Regions from separate parts of the Pantoea sp. At-9b genome, predicted to be linked through region 1. Evidence: predicted binding sites of a transcription regulator. Region 1 holds the regulator's gene; each other region holds the start of a gene.
The links. The regulator Fur, encoded in region 1, represses iron uptake genes when iron is present. The targets are predictions, from matches to a motif close to ATAATAATGAGAACNACTATCAA.
Positions count from the first base shown of each region.

Region 1 (3,284 bases):
TCGTCGTGGTTACAGCGCCGCGTCAATTCGCGAGTTCTGCCTGCGTATCGGTGTCACCAAACAGGACAACATCGTTGAGATGGCCTCGCTGGAGTCATGTATCCGTGACGATCTCAATGAGAATGCGCCGCGCGCGATGGCGGTGCTGGATCCGTTGAAAGTGGTGATTGAAAACCTGCCTGCGGGTCATGAAGAGATCATCACCATGCCGAACCATCCGAACAAACCGGAGATGGGGACGCGTGAAGTGCCGTTCAGCCGTGAGGTGTGGATCGATCGCGCGGATTTCCGTGAAGAAGCCAACAAGCAATACAAACGTCTGGTGCTGGGCAAAGAAGTCCGTCTGCGTAATGCTTACGTGATCCGTGCTGAGCGCGTGGCGAAAGATGATGAAGGCAATATCACCTGCATCTACTGTACCTGCGACGTTGATACCCTGAGCAAAGATCCGGCTGATGGCCGTAAAGTGAAAGGCGTGATCCACTGGGTTTCGGCGATCCATGCGCTGCCTGCGGAATTCCGTCTGTACGATCGCCTGTTCAGTGTACCGAACCCGGGTGCGGCGGAGGATTTCCTCACCACCATCAACCCGAATTCGCTGGACATCAAACAAGGTTTTGTTGAGCCAGGCTTGCGCGATGCCGCAGCGCTGGCGCCTTACCAGTTTGAGCGTGAAGGTTATTTTTGCGCGGATAGCGTGTATTCGCAGCCCTCTAAGCTGGTATTTAACCGTACTGTCGGCTTGCGTGATACCTGGGCGAAAATCGGCGATTAATCCTTTTTGTCGTTTTCCCCATATCCTGATAAAAGGGCGAGAGATCGCCCTTTTTTATTGGCCGTAATTCAGGGTTAGCCATCTTTTATGCTGCGAGTTGTGAAACGTGCTTGTTACCGGGATTTGCAACTAATCTGACTTTAACAGAATTAATCCATTTGCGAGTGTTAAAAACTTTTTTTCAGGTAGGCTATGCGCTCTCAGACGTTGCTCCGCGGGTTATAAAGGAAAAAAAATGACAAGTCTCGCTCAGGAAGCCAAACACAGCGTGGTGGTATTACATCAACTTATCGAACGTATTTTTAATCAGTCAGATAGCACCGATGACAGCATTGAATTGTTTCTGTCACACTTCCACCCGGATTTCAAAATGGTGACGCCGCAGGGCAAGCAGTTGGACGTCAATGCGCTGGAAGTGTTGTTCCGCCAGTTGCGTGGTCAGCGTGAGGGGATGCGTATTGCCACCAGCGAACATGCCATCATTTCGCAGCAAAGCAAGGAAGTGACGATTCAGTATCGTGAATTGCAAATGATGAACGGCACCAACCAGAGCCGCATCTCGCTGGCGGTATTGGATTGCAGTACCTCAATTCCGCGCTGGCGTTATTTACAAGAAACGCTGGTGCTGTGATTCAGCCATAAAAAAACCGGTGCTCAGGCACCGGTTTTTTCATACTGCATAGCACATTTTATTGCTTGTCGTGGAGCGTCTCGTCTTCGCGGCAGTCTCCCAACGCACAGTGGCCGTATAAATACAGGCTGTGGTTGGTCAGTTTGATACCATGACGTGTGGCGATTTCACGCTGACGGGTTTCAATGGATTCATCACTGAATTCAATCACTTTGCCACAATCCAGGCAGATCAGATGGTCATGATGATGCTGCTGCGTCAGTTCAAAGACGGATTTACCACCCTCGAAGTTATGGCGGGTGACGATTCCCGCGTCATCAAACTGGTTAAGAACGCGATAAACCGTTGCCAGACCAATCTCTTCGCCCATGTCGATCAGGCGTTTGTACAAATCTTCCGCGCTGACGTGATGGCATTCGGGTTCCTGAAGCACTTCCAGAATTTTCAGTCTGGGGAGCGTGACTTTCAGGCCAGCCTTCTTCAATGCGGAGTTGTTGTCAGTCATGCGGATATTGTCCTGTTACTTAGCTAGTCACTTGCGGCGCAGGGCCTTGAATGTCGATCACGCGCATTCTCATTTGCGTCTCATTATAGAACTCAAGCAGTGAAATGAAAACCAAGGGAATATCCTGAAAATCACCAGTGGCTGTAAGGAAAAGTGTCTCTAACGCCGGCGGGGATCATGCAGGTCTTTGTTTCCATTTCACTCAGCCTCATTCTGATGCCAGAGGAATAAGCGGATGACCGTTATGGGTATTCTACAGAATTGCGGGAAAAAGTTAAAAAACAGTAGCTATTATTTTTATAGGAAATTCCTTTAACTCAATGTGAGCCAGCGCCCACATTGAGGAGGGCAGGGGATCAGGCTTCGATGATCTCTTTCAATTGCAGCTCATCGAAAATCTGTTTCACCCACTTATCAACACGTTCGTTGGTCAGTTCAGGCTGACGATCTTCGTCGATAGCCAGACCCAGGAAGTGTTTGTCATCTGCCAGGCCTTTAGACGCTTCGAAATGGTAACCTTCAGTCGGCCAGTGGCCAACAATCACCGCACCGTTAGGCTCGATGATATCGCGGATGGTGCCCATCGCATCACAGAAGTATTCAGCATAGTCTTCCTGGTCACCACAGCCAAACAATGCAACCAGTTTTCCATTGAAATCAATCTCTTCCAGCGTCGGGAAGAAATCATCCCAGTCACATTGCGCTTCGCCGTAGTACCAGGTCGGAATGCCCAGCAGCAGGATATCGAATGCTTCGAGATCTTCTTTGGTGCTCTTGGCAATGTCATGCACTTCGGCCACATCTTTACCCAGTTGTTTCTGGATCATTTTTGCAATGTTTTCAGTATTGCCGGTATCGCTGCCGAAGAAAATGCCTACGATTGCCATGAGTTAAGTAACCTCTTAAATCCTGATTAGGAGTTGAATGCACAGTTAAGCGAATGATAGCAGACCGGGCAAAGTGGCGGAACTTGTAAAGCCGTGACTTTTGTTCCTGCGTGCGGTCTGCGCGAGTTACGACAGTTTGAGTTGCGCCAGCAGCATTTGTTCAATCAATTCGCTACGGCTGATGTTTTGCTGCTCTGCCAGTGTATTGAGCGCGTCAACCGCCTCACTACTCATTTTCAGCTCCACGCGACGCAGACCACGCACTTTGTCACGTTTTAGCTGGTTACGCTTGTTAATGCGCAACTGTTCGTCACGCGTAAGCGGACTGGTTTTAGGGCGACCAGGACGTCGCTCATCCGCGAAGAGATCGAGCGTGGTACGGTCAGTTTGTTCTTTTGCCATTTTTTGTAAAACTGAGTGGGCGCGAACGGCGGAAAGGCGCTGCGCAATTTATACATTATCGGCCCCTGCCTCGGCGAAAAAATC
Region 1 covers NC_014837.1:1,232,229-1,235,512, forward strand. The annotation lists gene glnS (glutamine--tRNA ligase) at 1-775, shown strand, start outside; gene PAT9B_RS05550 (hypothetical protein) at 1,011-1,406, shown strand; gene fur (ferric iron uptake transcriptional regulator) at 1,465-1,911, opposite strand; gene fldA (flavodoxin FldA) at 2,268-2,798, opposite strand; gene ybfE (LexA regulated protein) at 2,925-3,200, opposite strand.

Region 2 (3,284 bases), on a different replicon from region 1:
GCGTGACGTTGACGGGGACGCTGTTAGCCATCGACGCACCTGTAGTGGGTTCCGGTGCCACCAGCCGCAACAGTACCGTGGCCGACGCGCAGGGTTTTTTCACCCAATGGGGAGCGGTGGCGCAGGCACGTCATGTTAAACCGCTGTATATCGGCCAGCCCGATGCGGAAACCATCGCAGCTCAAAACCCTGACTTGATCATCATCGCTGCGACCGGTGGCGATTCGGCATTGCGTTTGTATGACCAACTTTCCGCTATCGCGCCGGTGTTGGTAGTGGATTACGGTGATAAAAGCTGGCAGGCGCTGACGTTGCAACTGGGCAGCATAACCGGGCATGAGGAGGATGCGCGGCGGGTGATTGCGCAGTTTAATCAACGCGTGGCAACACTGCGCGCCACAATCAGTCTGCCGCCGCAACCCACCTCGGCACTGGTATATTACGAAGATGGGCGTGGTATGAACCTGTGGACTGCGGCATCGGCGCAGGGGGCGTTGTTGACCGAACTCGGTTTCACGCTGGCGCAACCACCGGCGGGCTTTCAGGGCAGCACCAGCATGGGAAAGCGTCATGATATCATTCAGTTGAACGGCGAAAACATGGCCGCAGGTGTCACCGGCAACAGCCTGCTACTGTTCGCGGCGGATGATGGCACGGTAGCACAGCTGATGAAGAATCCGTTTCTTGCCCACTTGACGGCGATACAGCAGCGTGCAGTGTTTGCCATGGGTAACGACACCTTTCGCCTCGACTTTTACAGCGCCAGCAATCTGCTAAACCACATCGAACGGCAATTCCGTACTGAGAAAGTCCGCCAGTAGCCAGCGGCAGCCATCGATCAAACCGCCGCGCCAGCACAGCGCATCGTGCCCGCCGTTGTAGCGCCGAAAATGCACGTGGTGCCCGGCCTGTTGCAGGGCGGGCAGCAGTTGCTGATTGACATACAACATGTCCGGCTCACGGTCACCCACCTCCTGAAAAATGGTTAATCTGCCCGTTGGCAAGGTTCCCTGTTGCAGTCGCTGCCAGAGCCACCCCGGGGGATGCTGATCTGCCTGTTCAGGTTTGAGGATGTAGTCCAGATTGGGCCACCAGAACGAACCGGATTGCGTCAGGATGCGGCCAAAGCGTTGCGGCCAGTGCAGCCCGGCATACAACGCTGCCAACCCGCCATAGCTCTGTCCTGCCACCAGCGTGCGATCGCCCTGATCGCTGAAGGCAACCTGTTGACGTGCCAACGGAATCAGTTCCCGGATGACCGCTTGCCAGAACCCTTCATTACAAGGCAGTTCAGCTTCGCGCTGCTGGCCATCAATGGCATCAATAAACAGCCAGCAGGCCGGGGGAAGCCGTCCGGCGCGGGTTTCTGCGTCGATCGCGCTAAAAATCGGCTGCCCGTGCACCCAGTTTTGTCCGTCAAGCAGGATAACCAGCGGCCGCTGCGTGGCTGGGTGACTCTCCCCGCTGGTGTACAGCCAGACGTTGCGGGTGATGCCCAACAAACGACTCTGCCAGTGCAGGCCATGCAAGGTGGGTGGTGTGTTATCGCTTTGTCCGTTATCAAACGCTTGCCAGGCTGACTGGTCAGGTGCGCTGGGCATGTGAGCGTTACTGAGCGCTACCCGGCGGCTACCGCGCAATGGCTGGTGCGGATTAAGCGGATCCGCCTGGGCCAGCGGCATCAGCGAGATCCACCAGGCGCGTTGTTGCTGGCGGCGCATCTCATCATCACCGCTGAATGCCGGTGGCAAGTGTGGCGTGGTGATGGGGATCAGGCTGTAGCTGCCACGCCAGTCAGTATCAATCCGTGTTGACCAGTGCCAAACATCACTGCTGCCCACCCGCGTCAGACTTTGCGGTGAGGTGCTGTGATGATCCGTGACGCCATTGATATCGATATACACCTGTCTGGTGTCAGCCTGCGTATCACGCCAGAAATAATGCATGCGAATCAGACCCTCTTCGGCGTTTTCCCGTATCGGGGTGCCGATTTGACGGATGCGCTGCCACCAGCTTTCCTCGCCGAAATCGGCCTGCGCCAGCAGGGATGACACACTGCCAGCGGCCAGACAGGCGTGCGCTTCATGAAACATTTCGCAATGACTCTCCATAAAGTCGTCATAGTCTTTACAATATAAAACGTAATGCAAATGCTATTGATAACAATTTACATTTGCAATATGATTTTTTCGTCCAATAAACCCGCTATTTTTCAGGTAATTATTCTATTACCTGTCTCAGGGCAGGGGATCAGGGCCATCAAATACTGATGATAATAATGTTTCAATCCGTTTCGGCCTTGGCTGTGAAGCGAAGGTTGAAGTGCGGGTTATTTCAATGACAAGGCAGTTTGAAATAAAGAGATGGCAACTATGTTTTTTAATGCAAGAAAACCGTCAATACCTGCTGTGGCCCTACCGTTCCGATTTTCCCCACTCTGGTTATCACTGGCCGCAACCTTACCGATGGCATCGGTTGCCTTCAGCGCAATGGCCGAAGAAACCTTAACCGTTAACGCCGATGTCCGCGAAGGTGTGGCAGCACCGCTGCCCGGCTACGTGGCGAAAGAGAGTGCCTCCGGCACCAAAACCGCTACCCCGCTGCGTAAAACTCCGCAATCGATTTCGGTGATCACCCGTGATCAGATGGATGATCAGGCGGCGGCCTCGGTTGCCGATGCGCTGAGCTACACCAGCGGCGTACTGACCAACTATCGCGGTAACTCCAACCGCAATGATGAAATCATCTCACGCGGCTTCCGCTATGCGCCGAAGTTCCTTGATGGCCTGAGCTACGGGCTGTCCGGTCAGGCTGGCGCGGCGGGGCAGATTGACCCCTGGTTGCTGGAGCGTGTGGAAATGGTGCACGGTCCGGCCTCGGTGCTTTATGGTCAGGTGAATCCCGGTGGGCTGATCAACATGACCAGCAAACGCCCGACAGCGGAAAGTATTCACAAGATCCAACTCAGCAGTGGCAACCAGCATTATGGCGAGGCGGCATTTGATTTTGGCGGCAAGCTGAACGATGACAATACCTTGTTCTATCGTCTCAACGGCCTCGCCAGCACCAAACATGAGTTTGTGCGTGATAACAAACAACAGCGTATCGCGATCGCGCCAGCACTGACCTGGCTGCCCAATGCTGATACCAGCTTTACCTTGCTGACCCTGTATCAGAACGAACCGAAGGCGGGGTATCGTAACTTCCTGCCCGCCAGCGGGACGGTGTTTAAGACCAGCGCCGGGTACATTCCTTATGATTTTAATGTCAGCGACCCGAGCTTT
Region 2 covers NC_014838.1:215,728-219,011, forward strand. The annotation lists gene fepB (Fe2+-enterobactin ABC transporter substrate-binding protein) at 1-821, shown strand, start outside; gene fes (enterochelin esterase) at 774-2,093, opposite strand; gene PAT9B_RS21265 (TonB-dependent siderophore receptor) at 2,466-3,284, shown strand, end outside.
Region 2: the regulator Fur is predicted to act here: its motif matches at 2,151-2,173, upstream of fes (enterochelin esterase).

Region 3 (3,284 bases), 1.9 Mb from region 1:
CCTTTCGGTGCCACTTCAGCCAGATAAACAGATACCCCGCCCAATTCCACCCCGGCGGAGAAGCCCTGCAATAAACGACCGATAAGAATCAACACCGGTGCCGCCGCCCCGAGGGTGGCATAACCCGGCACCACGGCAATCGTCAGCGTACCCAGCGCCATAATGCCGAGGGTTAACAACAACCCTTTGCGGCGACCGTGGTGGTCAATATAAGCACCGAGCACAATCGCCCCTAACGGACGCATCAGGAAACCTGCACCAAAGGTCATCAGCGTCAGCATCAATGACGCGAACGGGTCATCACCCGGGAAAAAGGTTTTCGCAATCGCGGTAGCGTAATAACCGAACACCATGAAATCGTACATTTCAAGGAAGTTGCCGCTGGTTACGCTAAAGATGGTTTTGGCACCGCTCTGCGATGACTTTTGTAAAGAAGAAGGTGAGCTCATAGAATTTTCCAGTGTCTTCCATGCGGAAAGTCCCTTTTATCCTGACGCCCGGCTGGTGAATGTGATCATCTTCACCATTGCACTTTACAAAAGTACGGTTATACGTAACCAAACATTAACAAAGTTTTTCCACAGCACAATTGCCCGTTTATCTTCCCGATTGGCGCTGTTCCTGTTTGGCTGGCCGCAACGACCATAACAAAAAGGGCGCCCATTGGGGCGCCCTCATAACTTTCAGTGAGATTACTTCTTCACCGATTCCATACCCATCAAGCCAATCTTGAGATATCCGGCTTCACGTAGTTGGTCCATCACCGACATCAGGGTTTCATAACTGACTGATTTGTCGGCCTGGAAGAAGATAGTGGTATCTTTGTTGCCTTCCGTCTGCGCCGTCAGCGCATTGACCAGCGTCTCTTTGGTGACCTGATCGTTGCCGATATAGACCTGATTATCTTCTTTAATCGACAAATAGACCGGTTTTTCCGGACGCGGCTGCGGCGCACTGGTGGAAGCGGGCAAATTGACGCGTACATCAACGGTTGCCAACGGCGCAGCCACCATAAAGATGATCAGCAGAACCAACATCACGTCGATAAACGGCGTCACGTTGATTTCATGCATTTCGCCATCGCTTTCCAGGTCGTCGTTTAAACGCATCGCCATCGCTATTACCCTACGCGCAGTTTCTGTGCGGCAGACGCCGGACGCGCCACTTCGTTGGTCACATTACCCAGATCGAGGTCACGGCTTTGCAGCAGCAACACCTGCGCGGCGACGTCACCGAGCGAGGCTTTGTAGCCAGCGATCATGCGGGCAAACACGTTGTAGATAACGACGGCAGGAATCGCAGCAACCAGACCAATAGCGGTAGCCAACAGCGCTTCTGCAATCCCCGGTGCAACCACGGCGAGGTTAGTGGTTTGCGTTTGCGCGATACCAATAAAGCTGTTCATGATGCCCCATACCGTACCGAACAGGCCGATAAACGGCGCCACCGAACCAATAGTGGCGAGGAAACCATTGCCGCGACCGGCATGACGGCTGAAAGCCGCAACACGACGTTCCAGGCGGAAGCTGGTGCGCTCTTTAATGCCATCGGTGTCTTCCACACCGGCAGACAGTTCCAGCTCGTTCTGTGCATCGTTGAGTAACACGGCGCTGTGGCTGTTACCTTTGAAGCTGGCGGCGGTGCTGGCGGCGTCATCTAACGATCGCGCATCGCTCAGGGCCAGATGCTCACGTTTCAGACGGCGTTTGGCTGAACTCAACTCAGCAAACTTACCAAAGAAGATTGCCCAGGTGACCACAGAGGCCAACAACAGGCCAATCATTACCACCTTTACCACGATATCGGCATGATGATACATACCCCAAACGGAGAGATCCGTCTGCATCAAATCACTGGCTACCACGCTGCATCTCCAACTTCAATTGCACAGTTCACGATCGAGCGCCGGATCATAACAAATTAGCAGACCGAATTGATAGTAGTTCTCATTACTATTTACAAACGAAAAGTGCGTTTTTCCACCACAGTTTCTTCCCATTGTGGAGAGGTTTTATAAATGTGACGGACTGTATAAAATTATTAAAACATCGTTTCAAAATGTGATGCATTTCATTCAATCAACATCTGCCCACTTTTTCGCCATCATTTTTTCACTATTCTGAGCCAGCCCTGCCTTTTAACGGTGCCGTTGCACTGTCCGATTTCAATACCTCTTTGCTGGAGCAAAACATGACACTGAAAAAACGACTGCTCGCCGTTTCGTTGTCCTCCATGATCGCCCTGTTGGCTGCGGGTGCGCAGGCAAAAGTCCTTAAAGTGGCGGAAGTGCAGCCCGCCGGTTATCCCACGGTGGTCGCACTGGAACATATGGGGGAGAAAATCAAACAGGCCACTGATGGCCGTCTGGAGATGAGGGTGTATGCCGGTGGCGTGCTGGGTGATGAAGATCAGACCCTGCAACAGGTACAACTGGGCGCGATCGATATGATCCGCGTTTCGCTGGCTCCGGTCACCACCATCGCGCCAGAAACCAGCGTGCTGACCCTGCCCTTTATCTTCCGCGATGAAGATCATATGCACAAAGTACTGGATGGCAGCGTCGGTGAGCAGATCGTCAATAAATTCAATAACGATCCCAACACCCGCATGGTGTTTCTCGGCTGGACCGATGCCGGAACGCGCAACATGATCACCAAACAACCGCTGGCCAAACCGGAAGATCTGCAAGGCATGAAAATCCGCGTGCAGAACAGCGCCATCTCACTCGCCACACTGAAAGCGATGGGCGCTAACCCGGTGGCCATGGGCGTCAGTGAGGTGTTTAGCGCCATGCAAACTGGCGTGGTCGACGGCACGGAGAACAACCCCCCCACCTTCGTCGCCCATAACTACCTGCCCGTGGCGAAATACTACACCCTCACCGGTCACTTTATTCAGCCAGAGATGATCCTGTTCTCCAAACCGGCGTGGGATCGCCTTTCCGCTGATGATCAGGCGTTGCTGAAAAAGCTGGGCAAAGAAGCCCAGGATGAAGAGCGCCAGCTGTGGGCCAGCTATACCCGGCAATCCATTGAGAAAATGAAGGCCGGAGGCGTCACTTTCCAGCAGATCGATCGCGACTATTTTGTCAAAGCCACTCAACCGGTACGCGATCAGTTTGGTGGAAAATATCAGGATCTGATGACGCAGATCGCCGAGGTGAAATAACCCCCCACGCTGCGCTCAGGCGTGGCGTTTTTCTCAGGATCCAATTATGAACGCATATTCCCGGTGGATGGATCGGCTGTACCTGCTGTGTATGTGGGTAGCGGCGGCGGCACTGA
Region 3 covers NC_014837.1:3,699,627-3,702,910, forward strand. The annotation lists gene PAT9B_RS16925 (MFS transporter) at 1-449, opposite strand, end outside; gene exbD (TonB system transport protein ExbD) at 693-1,115, opposite strand; gene exbB (tol-pal system-associated acyl-CoA thioesterase) at 1,121-1,846, opposite strand; gene PAT9B_RS16940 (TRAP transporter substrate-binding protein) at 2,191-3,168, shown strand; gene PAT9B_RS16945 (TRAP transporter small permease) at 3,215-3,284, shown strand, end outside.
Region 3: the regulator Fur is predicted to act here: its motif matches at 1,934-1,956, upstream of exbB (tol-pal system-associated acyl-CoA thioesterase).